2 regions of the Kroppenstedtia sanguinis genome follow, and region 1 is predicted to be linked to the other one. Evidence: predicted binding sites of a transcription regulator. Region 1 holds the regulator's gene; the other holds the start of a gene.
What was found. The regulator LexA, encoded in region 1, represses DNA repair genes until DNA is damaged. The targets are predictions, from matches to a motif close to CGAACATATGTTCG.
Positions count from the first base shown of each region.

Region 2: a site for LexA is predicted at 1,359-1,372, ahead of ruvC (crossover junction endodeoxyribonuclease RuvC). Genes of this name have one in related genera too.

Region 1 is NZ_JBNPXF010000006.1:28,212-33,648, reverse strand. It holds gene hemY (protoporphyrinogen oxidase) at 1-775, shown strand, start outside; gene JOD24_RS05215 (hypothetical protein) at 883-1,344, shown strand; gene JOD24_RS05210 (LysM peptidoglycan-binding domain-containing protein) at 1,366-1,662, opposite strand; gene lexA (transcriptional repressor LexA) at 1,841-2,464, shown strand; gene JOD24_RS05200 (dicarboxylate/amino acid:cation symporter) at 2,525-3,763, opposite strand; gene JOD24_RS05195 (polysaccharide deacetylase family protein) at 3,963-4,841, shown strand; gene wrbA (NAD(P)H:quinone oxidoreductase) at 4,884-5,437, opposite strand, start outside.
Region 2 is NZ_JBNPXF010000004.1:119,858-125,294, reverse strand. It holds gene ruvB (Holliday junction branch migration DNA helicase RuvB) at 1-211, opposite strand, end outside; gene ruvA (Holliday junction branch migration protein RuvA) at 222-836, opposite strand; gene ruvC (crossover junction endodeoxyribonuclease RuvC) at 841-1,338, opposite strand; gene JOD24_RS04010 (hypothetical protein) at 1,815-2,282, shown strand; gene JOD24_RS04005 (P-loop nucleotide/nucleoside kinase family protein) at 3,360-3,905, opposite strand; gene JOD24_RS04000 (metal ABC transporter solute-binding protein, Zn/Mn family) at 4,675-5,437, shown strand, end outside.

The DNA of each region.
Region 1 (5,437 bases):
GCGCAAAACTGAGAACCGAAAACCCCAGGGGCAATTTCTTACCTTAAAACGGGGATTGGAAAGTCTGGTGGAAGCAATCCAAGACCAACTCCCTGAAGAAACGGTGATCACAGGAAACCCGGTGCAACGGATCATCAAGGAAGGCGACCGATATCTGTTGGTTCTTCGCTCCGGGCGGGTGATCCAGGCTGATGCTGTGATCATGGCCGTTCCTTTTCCGGTGATGAAGCATCTTCTCCCGACGACAGGAGAACTTCCGGAACATCCCCATCCGGTCACCTCCACTTCAGTGGCTACGGTGATCCTGGGATATGACCGCGAAGCATTGCCCGAAGATGTTGATGGGACAGGCTTTGTTATCCCGCGCAAGGAGGATACCACCATCACCGCATGCACCTGGACCCACAAAAAGTGGCCCCACACCACACCAGAAGGTAAAGCACTCATCCGTTGTTATGTTGGACGTTTTGGAAATGATTCGATTGTGGAAGAAACAGATCAATACATCCTGGATCGGGTTCGCACGGATTTGCAAAAGATCCAAGGAATCGAAGCGGATCCGACATTCACTCATATCACCCGCTGGCGGGAAGCGATGCCCCAATATACGGTGGGTCATGCCGACTGGTTGAAACGTATGGAGGAGACTTGTCGTCAGCAGTTGCCCGGATTTTTCCCCGTGGGAGCCTCTTATAGTGGGATTGGGATCCCCGATTGCATCGATCAAGGTAAGCAGTCGATTCAGGACACTCTCCATTATCTCGGATATCGCTAAATGACAAGCCCCTTAAAGGGGCTTGTTTTATAATCCGATTGTTGTGCTAACCTTCTCCCCCTGTCCATATACATAGGGACAAAGCAGTGGAAGCGGGAGGGGACCCAGTGAACGAAAAGTGGAGGTCAATTTTACGCACAGGACTGATCTATCTGTTCGTCATCGTCGCCACGCTGGTAGTCCACTCGGGATACCAGCAGATGCGGACACAAAACTACATCGATCGCTTTGAAGAAGAAAAAGGGATGAAGATCCTGGACGAGATTTCGGACACATACAAGATCACCGTGGAGAACTACTCTAACTACAAACTGAGTCGGGAGATGAAACAACGCTTGATCGGCAAATTGAATAAGCTGAGTCATGATCTACGCCGGGTGGAAGAATCCATTCATTCAGAAGACGTCGTCCATCGAATCGATTTTTCCTTTATCTATCATGATATCAAGCTGGTGAAGCTGGCCCTCTCCGACTCCACCAAAGATGATATCGTACCCGTTATTGTCCTTCATGCTATAGAAGGATTGGGAGATTTAAAAAAAGAGATCACCTATATCCGATACCGTTAGCCTTGCCCAAGAAGAGGCCCTTCAGTCGTTAGGGGCCTCTTCTTTGACGCTCATCGGAACCTTCAGTTTCTGACCGGGTAGGAGATCGCTTTCCTTCAATCCATTCACATCCCGAATCACTGTGATGGTCTCTCGCACATCCCGTCTCGGATCCCCGTGTTTTCTCGCCAGCCCCCACAAAGTATCCCCGGATTGGACTTGGATCACGCGATATGGAGTCTGCCCTTCCGCATTTCCCATCCCTTGAAACCAACAGCCGATGACGACTACGAGGGCAAGAGTTTCAACCACAAGAACGATTCGTCGGGTCCTGAACATGAGATCTCTCCCTCCGGAGGATGATGGTACAAGCTATGTGGATCCGGGTCCATTTATGATGGAAATGTATGTTCTGGCACGATTCGAACTGATGTTTGTTCTTTTGCCAAACATCATGTATACTTGTAGAAAATAACTCATCAGCGAAACCGGGAGCCAAGGAAAGGGGATGAGCCATTTGAGTCAATTGTCGTCACGCCAACAGGCCATCTTAGATTACATAAAACAGGAAGTGCGAGAAAAGGGATACCCCCCCTCCGTCCGCGAAATTGGGGAAGCGGTTGGACTAGCCTCCAGCTCCACCGTCCACGGACACCTCAATCGACTGGAAAAAAAAGGGCTGATTCGACGGGACCCCACTAAACCCCGGGCCATCGAAGTACTGGATCCAAATGATCTGATTCCCGATCTTTCCTCCCAGACGATGATGGTCCCTTTCGTTGGAAAAGTGACCGCTGGGGAGCCGATCACTGCCGTGGAAAATGTGGAAGAGTATTTTCCCGTTCCCCGTCGGATGGTCGGTCCGGATCATTCGGCATTTATCCTGTCTGTTCGTGGAGATAGTATGATCAACGCCGGAGTGATGGACGGGGATTATGTCGTAGTCCGTCAACAAAAAACGGCGAACAACGGAGACATGATTGTAGCTATGACCCCCGAGAACGAAGCAACCGTGAAGCGTTTCTACAAAGAGAAAGACAACATCCGACTACAACCTGAGAACGATACCATGGAACCGATCCGGCTACCGGAGGTGACCATCCTCGGCAAAGTGATCGGGGTGTTCCGGGAGCTGGAATGAAAAGACTCATCTAAGGGTACAAAAAAGACTCGGCCTGTAGGCCGAGTCTTTTTTGTTACTTCACACAAGAACGTTCTCCCATTTTTTCTGGATCCACTCTTTCCCCTCCACAAATCGCGCGACTAGCATCCCGGCGACAGTATCTCCCGCGCTGTTGACCATCGTCGCCACCGGATCCACTAAGGTCCCCAGGACAGCCAAGACGGGAAGGGCTTCCGGGGGAAATCCATACAGACTGACAATGAGGAGTTCACCTGTGAATCCCCCACCGGGAACTCCCGACATCACCATTCCGGAAAAGATGGCTACCAGGATCGCTGTCAAATAATCCTGGATATCATGGAAAGGCATCTGGAACAATCCGAACAAAAATGAGATCTTCAGAATGGCGCTCAAGCAAGAGCCATCCATATGGAGGGTGGCTCCCATCGGAATCACCATCTCCCGGATATCCGGGGGAACTCCGATTTTTCGTGACACTTCCAAGTTGATTGGGATCGATGCCACGCTACTACCGGTGGCCAATGAGGTGACTGCGGAGGGAAAAATGTTAGACCAAAATTTCCGGAAACCAATTTTTCCAGCTGCCACCCAAGCATACAAGCTGAAAAAAACTAAGAAATAAAGAACAGCTACAGGATAATAGACCGCGACTGCCTTTAAATAGGAACCCACCAGACTGGGGCCAAATTCCCCTACTAGAGAAGCGAAGTAAGATCCCAACCCCACCGGGGCAAACCACATAATCACCCCAACCAACTTGACCAGAACTTCAGACAAGGCTGCCAGTCCCCGAGCGACGGTTTTTCCGTTCTCTCCCGACATACTGACCGCCGTACCAAATAGTATCGCAAACAGAATCAAGGCGAGCATATTTTCCTTGGACAAAAGATCTTTGAAATCTGGAGCAGTCAGTGCCTGGACGATCTGCTCCGATAAAGTCAAGGAGTTTTCAGGACTCTCTTCTTTCCCCAGGGATACCGATACACCTTCCCCTGGATTGAACCATTGAACACTAAATAGCATCACCACGGACGCGATAATTCCGGTCAAGACAAAAACCAACAATAAAGTACCCATAATCCGTCCCAATCGTTTCAATGTTCCCATGTTGGCAATGGAACTGCTGATCGTAACAAACACCAGCGGCACCACTACCGTGAACAACAGATTGAGAAAAATATCTCCCAAGGGTTTCAACACCACGGATTTCGGCCCCAAAAACCATCCCGCCACACTGCCTGCGACCACGGAAGCCAACAATAGCAATGGAAAGCGGTAGGCTTTTAATCGCTTCATCGATCTCCCTCATTTACGTAATCTACCGAGGGATGCAGTCTCTAGGCATCCCTCGGTATTGATGTCCTATACTTGTTTAGATTTAATATACAGGAGAAGTCCACTGGTTGTAAATCACCCCCGGGTTCCCTGCTTGCCCGCTTGGATTTGAGCCGGTATGATATCCATGTCCAATCGTCATTTAGATGGGGTGAAAAAGATGAAACTATGGATCCGGGCTGGACTCGTTTGGACCGTCCTGGTCATAAGCGTCTGTGCCTGCACTCTGCCACAAGCACAGACGCCAGAGGATTCCAAAACCGAAACTAAAGAGAGTCCATCCCTGGATAAGCCAAAAAGTGAGGAGCTATCCAGGGATCCCTTGTCCAAAGAAGAAATTCGGCAGGTGCTTTCCACCTACCAACACCAACATCCGAAACACTGGGGCGAGAAAACCCCTGGTGTGAAACAGAGGTTAGACACCGAGGAGAAGGTGATCGCCCTCACCTTTGATGCTTGCGGCGGCATCCAGGGAAACGGAGTAGACCAAGAGCTGATCCGCTATCTGGAACGGGAAGAGATTCCCGCCACGCTCTTTATCAACGGGCGCTGGATCGATGCTCACCCTTCTCTATTCCGCAAACTGGCGGCCCACCCTTTGTTTGAAATCGCCAATCACGGCACCGAGCATCGTCCGCTATCCGTCGACGGCCGTTCGGTTTATGGTATCCGGGGAACAGCCAATCTAGAGGAAGTACTGGATGAGATTCTGGTGAACCATCGCAAAATCAGCGTGATGACCGGCAAGCCGCCGAAATTTTTCCGTTCCGGCACCGCCTACTATGATGACATAGCGGTAAAGGCAGCTGCCGAGTTGGGAATCCAAGCGGTCAATTTTGATATCTTGGGTGACGCCGGGGGCACTTATAATTCCCATCAAGTGAAACAGGCACTCCTTCATTCCCGTCCCGGCTCAATCGCCCTTCTCCATATGAACCGCCCCGGAAGCGGAACTTCTGCAGGGGTGCAAGAAGCCATCCCCATCTTGCGCAAACAGGGCTATCAGTTTGTCAAACTGGGGGATTACAGCCTCAGATGAAGAAAACCCGGAAACGCCGCAACGCGTTTCCGGGTTTTTGATTTACTCTTGCAGTCCTTGTTTGATCCAACCGGCAACTGTGACCGTCCGTTTGGCCTGATGTATCACCGCATCTTTGGCATCTTCCACTATGTTTCCTTCTGAATCCACCGTGACACTGGTTCCATAGGGATTGCCGCCGCCCTTGTAAGCCGAATCATCTGTGTACCCTGGCGCTACTACGATCGCTCCCCAATGATACATGGTGGTATACAGGGACAAGACCGTCTGTTCCTGTCCACCGTTGGCGTTGCCAGCTGAGACCATGGCACTGACCGCCTTGTTGGCCAGTTTTCCTTGGGCCCAAAGACCTCCGGCCGTATCAATAAATTGCTTCATCTGAGAAGGAAGGTTTCCAAATCGAGTCGGGATACTGAACAGGATCGCATCCGCCCACTCCAAGTCTCCCAAGGTGGCCTCTGGCACATCTTGTGTTGCTTCATAGTGAGCTTTCCATGCAGGGTTGCCTTCAATGGCAGCCATCGGTGCCAATTCAGGAACCTTGACTATTTTCACTTCAGCGCCGACCTGCTTAGCACCTTCTTCTGCCCATTGGG
Region 2 (5,437 bases), on a different contig from region 1:
GAGAAAGGGTGGTTTTTCCCAAACCCGGTGGTCCGTACAACAACACATGGTCCAGAGGATCCCTACGCATCTTGGCCGCTTCTATGTACACCTTCAGGTTCTCTTTCACCCGTGTCTGTCCGATGTAATCATCCAGGTAACGGGGACGCAAGCTGAATTCCATCGGTTCATCTTCCGTTGAAAAATGGGAAGAAATCATCCGCTCTTCCATCCCGTCCCCCCTATTCCTTCATGGAAAATTGCAATGCACGGCGAATCCATTGATCCAATCCCGGTTCTTCCTCGCCAAAATCTTTCCTGGCTATCGCCACGGCCTGAGAAGCTTCTTCTTCATTATATCCCAGGGCTTGCAGAGCTTCAATCGCCTCCAAAGATCCGGCTCGCGCCACCTGCCTAGAGGTGTCGACTCGGACAGCGGAAACAAAGCTTTCATTGAGGCCTGATTTTTTCAATTTATCCTTCAGATCCAACACGATCCGCTGGGCTGTTTTCTTCCCTACCCCCGGCAATTTGGTGAGAAAACGGAGATCTTCCTGCTCTACTGCCTCCACCAGGCGCCCCGGATTCCCGGCGCCTGTCACCGCCAGCGCTACTTTGGGTCCGATCCCGGAGACTTCCAAAAGGAGGCGGAACAGATCCCGTACCTGTCGTTCGCGAAAGCCGTACAGTGTATGGGCATCCTCCCGGATCACTTGATGGGTGTACACCGTCACCTCTTCCCCCTCTTCCCATTCCAGAGGATGGACACAAAAGAGCAGATACCCCACCCCTCCGGTTTCCACCACGATCGTTTCCGCCGTTCGATAAGCTACGATTCCCCGGATAAACTCGATCATCCCTTCACCTCCCCTTCCCAAGCCGACGGGGCAAGGTATTGGAATGAGCCTCACAGATGGCTACTCCCAGTGCATCCGCCACATCATCAGGCTTCGGGATTCCCGGCAAATTCAAAAGCATTCGAACCATCTCCTGAATCTGTCGCTTTTGCGCTTGACCATAACCGACCACTGCCATTTTCACCTGTAAGGGAGTGTACTCTGTGATGACGGCTCCCGCCTCCTCCGCCCCCAGCATTAACACGCCTCGCGCCTGCCCGACAGTGAAGGCCGTGGTCACATTCCGATTGAAAAACAACTTCTCAATCGCCACCACATCAGGGCGGTACTTTTGATACAGTTCAGTCACTTCATCATAAATCTGTTTCAGCCGGGTCCCTGTCGACAATCCTGCCTCGGTCTCGATACTACCGTAGTCGACGGCTTTCAATCGATTTCCCCGCTGATCGATCACACCATAACCTACAATGGCGATCCCCGGATCAATCCCTATAATGCGCACACCTGCACCTCCCAGGGGGTCGAACCCACGTTTGCCATCAGCAGATGATTATACCATACTTTTTGCAGTCGCGAGGATGGGAGGCTTGTATGATTTTCCTTTTTCCAGCACATGACTAAGGTTGAAGTAGCGACCCTCTCTGAACTCTTGCCCCAAAGCGCAGAGCACCCAGGCGAGACATGCGGAGGCAAATTCAATCCTCCCTCTCTGCCCTTCTGCGATTTTCCACCCTCATTCGTACAGGGCTAGGCTGTTGATTGGCCATATTTTTGTGGGTAACCAGAGTCGAGATGGTAGGGCGGCGGAGATCCTTTGCGCTCTTTGCAAGATCCTAGCCGTCTCACCCTCCCCCCACAAGCCATATTCTCGCTTGGGGGCAAGTAGGGTGGCGAAGGTCTGCCCCATATTCCGGGTAATCAACAGACCTGCGTACAGGGGACTTGATCACAACTCTTTCAGTCGGGAGTGCCAAAAGGATGAAAAAATACGGGATCCTGTTTCTCACCCTCCTGCTCGGCTTCGCCTCAGGAGGATGCGGTAATCATCTGTCCGGTCCGGAGAAGACTGCGGTCCGATTCTACAAAGAAGTCTGGGTGGAAGGCGACCTCAACCACTCCTCTCGTCTGCTGGCCCATCCACGCAACCGGAAGGAACTAGGTTGGCGGGTGGAACAAACCCGGTCTTCCAAACAGAAAAACCCACCCATCCTGATCACTGTTTCTCCCAGCGATTCGCAAATGATGTCCAAAACCATCTGGATTCACCGTCCATCGGACAAACGAGACTTCCGGGTCAAACTCCGCCGGACCGCCCGGGGCTGGAAAGTGGTCAACTTTCAGCAAAACTACGACAACCGCCGAGGCGGCTATATCGGGAATGATGCCTTTCAACGCTATGTCCGGGAATATCCGGGAATGAAATGGAAACGAGTGGAAAGTCCATGAGCCGTCAATGTCATGATTCTAACAAACAGCCGACGATGTGAGAACGTCGGCTGTTTGTTTTCACCAAGGGTGGAAACCAAGACTATAAAACACAATCACCAAATGATCAGACGGAAAGCCCAATAAAATCCTTATCGATTCATCAAGAATGCAACTAAAAATATAAAAGCGGTCAGGCGTGTTGATTAGCCGTATTTTAGGCAGGAACTAAGGTCGGGATAGCGGGATGGTGAAGAGCCTTTGCGCTCTTTGCAAAGAGATCGTAGCCGTCCCCCCCATCCCCGTCCCCTCAAGCAATATTTCATGATGGGGAAATGGGAAGAGCGAAAGATCGATTTAGTTCCCTCCACCCATTTACTGGTTAATCAACAGCCCTGAAAAGCGGTAACTTTCCTTTGCTAATATATCTGATATTACACAAATACTTAGTTTTTTTCACTCGCGAGTGTTCCTAGATGGTTACAAATAAAGCAATACATGCTAAAAAAATCGAAGATTCCTATATTGCAGAGAACGCTGGAAAAACAAACCCCATTGTTGAAGGTTTTTGTATTCCTTGTGTTTAAAATACACCCGCTTGTCCTATAAAAGGTTACTTTTTATATTGACTCTCAGGCGTGTTGGTTATCCATATTTTGGGTGGGGAGATCGTGTTCACCCACGCGACCGTTGCCATCCAGCAAGGAAGTGAAAACTGGCCGCTCCAAATCTGACCATCGGGCAAGGGCAAAGCCTTACGGAAGAGAATGATGCCCCTAAACCCCCTCTCGTAAGACTTCTCCGCTGGGCAGGATGGCTTCTTTAATCTAGAGCTTCAGCTCCTTTGGATTGTAGTGCCTATGGTGCTACCTTTATTCCAGGGCTTCAGCCCATCGAGATTGTAGTGCCTGTGGCGCATCCTTAATTTCAAATTGTAGTGCCCATGGCGCATCCTTAATTTCAAATTGTAGTGCCCATGGCGCATCCTTAATTTCAAATTGTAGTGCCCATGGCGCATCCCTCATTTCAAATTGTAGTGCCTGTGGCGCAAAGGTCGCTTTGGCAGCACACGACTCCCTTCCACCGCCCATTTGCTGGTTAATCAACAGCCCTGATTGACTCTATAAGTACTTCCCCCTCACATGAAGGCACTTCGAAACCGTTTAGATAAGATCTTAAAGTATCTTCGGTAATTGGAAAAGCTGCATTTGCATCAAATCTTTTACTCCGTACATCCAACCGTTTGCGAATAATTTCAGGACTAACTTTCAAATAAATAAGTTTCCACTCACCACCAGCTTCTTCAATTAGCTGTTTGTATCCATCTCGTTTGGCTTTTTGCCAAAAACTAAAATCAATAACAACCTTTCGTTTATCCTGAATTAGACATATCAATTGATTACGAAGCCTTCTTTCAGCTTCGATTTGATAATCGCCATATTTCTCAACAGGATAGTCTATTCCATAACGTCCATTAACCTTCCAAATCTCTTCATCAATTGAAAGACGTACAAACCCTTCTTTTTCCAATCGTTGTGCGAATGTCGTCTTCCCTGAACCTGCTACACCACACATCATAATAATTAATGGATTTGAAGTAATTTGTCTCAATATTTCCTTTACATTTTCTTCAAAATTCGACAATGCTATCACTCCTTAATAATTTCACCTTTTTCTTCTATATAATCGGGTTCTTGTTCCTCTAAAGAATCAAAATCAATATCATTCACAAGTCCATCATCTTTTATCATGAACAACAACAATTTATTGTTATATCTGAACTCAGGCGTGTTGATTAGTCATATTTTGGGTGGGGAGATCGTGTTCTACCACACTCCGGTTGCCATCCGGCAAGGAAGTGAAAACTGGCCGCTCCAAATCTTCCGATCGGGCAGGGGCAAAGCCTTACGGAAGCAACACAGGGAAGATGTTGCCCCTAAACGCCCTCCCTCCAGATTCTCCGCTGGGTAGGATGGCAAAGGTCGCTTTGGCAGCACACGACTCCCTTCCGCTGCCCATTTTCCGGTTAATCAACAGCTCTGACTTCTTAAATCAAATCTACTATATTTTCATAGGTTAAATTATTATTTGGTTTAGCTTCCGAATTTCCACATACTACTAGAACGTAAACCGAAAACCTGCCGTAGGGAATTTCTGCGGCTATTTTTAAGTTCACCTATGGAAAACCTATTCCCCGGCTTTTGGCACAGTCCTTTACTTTTCCGTCCTCCCTTTTCAACATCAGATCAGTGGGAATCCACTTTTCTGTTGACTTTTTTTCCAGAGTGGGCGTACAATGAAAATAACCATTTTGCATTAGGCCAACATTTGTTTCTCAAACAAACAATTTACACCGATAGAAAGAAAGATAGTCCGAGCCACATATCGCCGGAATGAAAAAGGGGAGAGTGAGATGTCTTTTCAAAAAAGGGGAGCGATCCAGTACCCGCGGATGAAAGTTTTTATCTCCATCCTATTGATTGCTTCGCTGTTGATTCTGTCGGCTTGCGGATCCGGGGGAGATACTGCTGTCCCCCAGGACCGTCCCATCGAGGTGACCGCCACCACAGGTATGGTTGCTGACATCGTCAAAAATGTCGGAGGGGATCGGGTCCACGTCTCCGCACTGATGGGACCTGGCGTCGACCCCCATCTGTATAAGGCGTCCCAGGGGGACATCGGAAGGCTGGCTAAAGCTCATATGATTTTTTACAGTGGAATTCATTTGGAAGGAAAAATGACAGAGATCTTGTCCAAGCTCAGTCAAGAAAAGCCGGTCATTCCCGTGGCTGACGCGATCGAAAAGAAGAAGTTGATGAAAACCGGCGACAACCAATATGATCCCCATGTCTGGTTTGATGTGCAACTCTGGATGGAAGCGGTCAAGTCCGTGGACCGGGAACTATCCAAAGCAGACCCCCAGCATAAGGACGACTATCACCGACGAGCACAAAAGTATCTCGCACAATTGGAAGAGCTGGATCAGTACGCCCGGGAGCAAATCAAAAGCATTCCCCAGGAGCGCCGGGTGATGGTTACCGCTCATGACGCCTTCGGCTATTTCGGACGCGCCTATGATATTGAGGTAGTCGGGCTCCAGGGAATCAGCACCGCTTCAGAGTACGGTCTGAAAGATGTTCGACGGATCGTCAACCTCCTGGCGGATCGTAAAATCA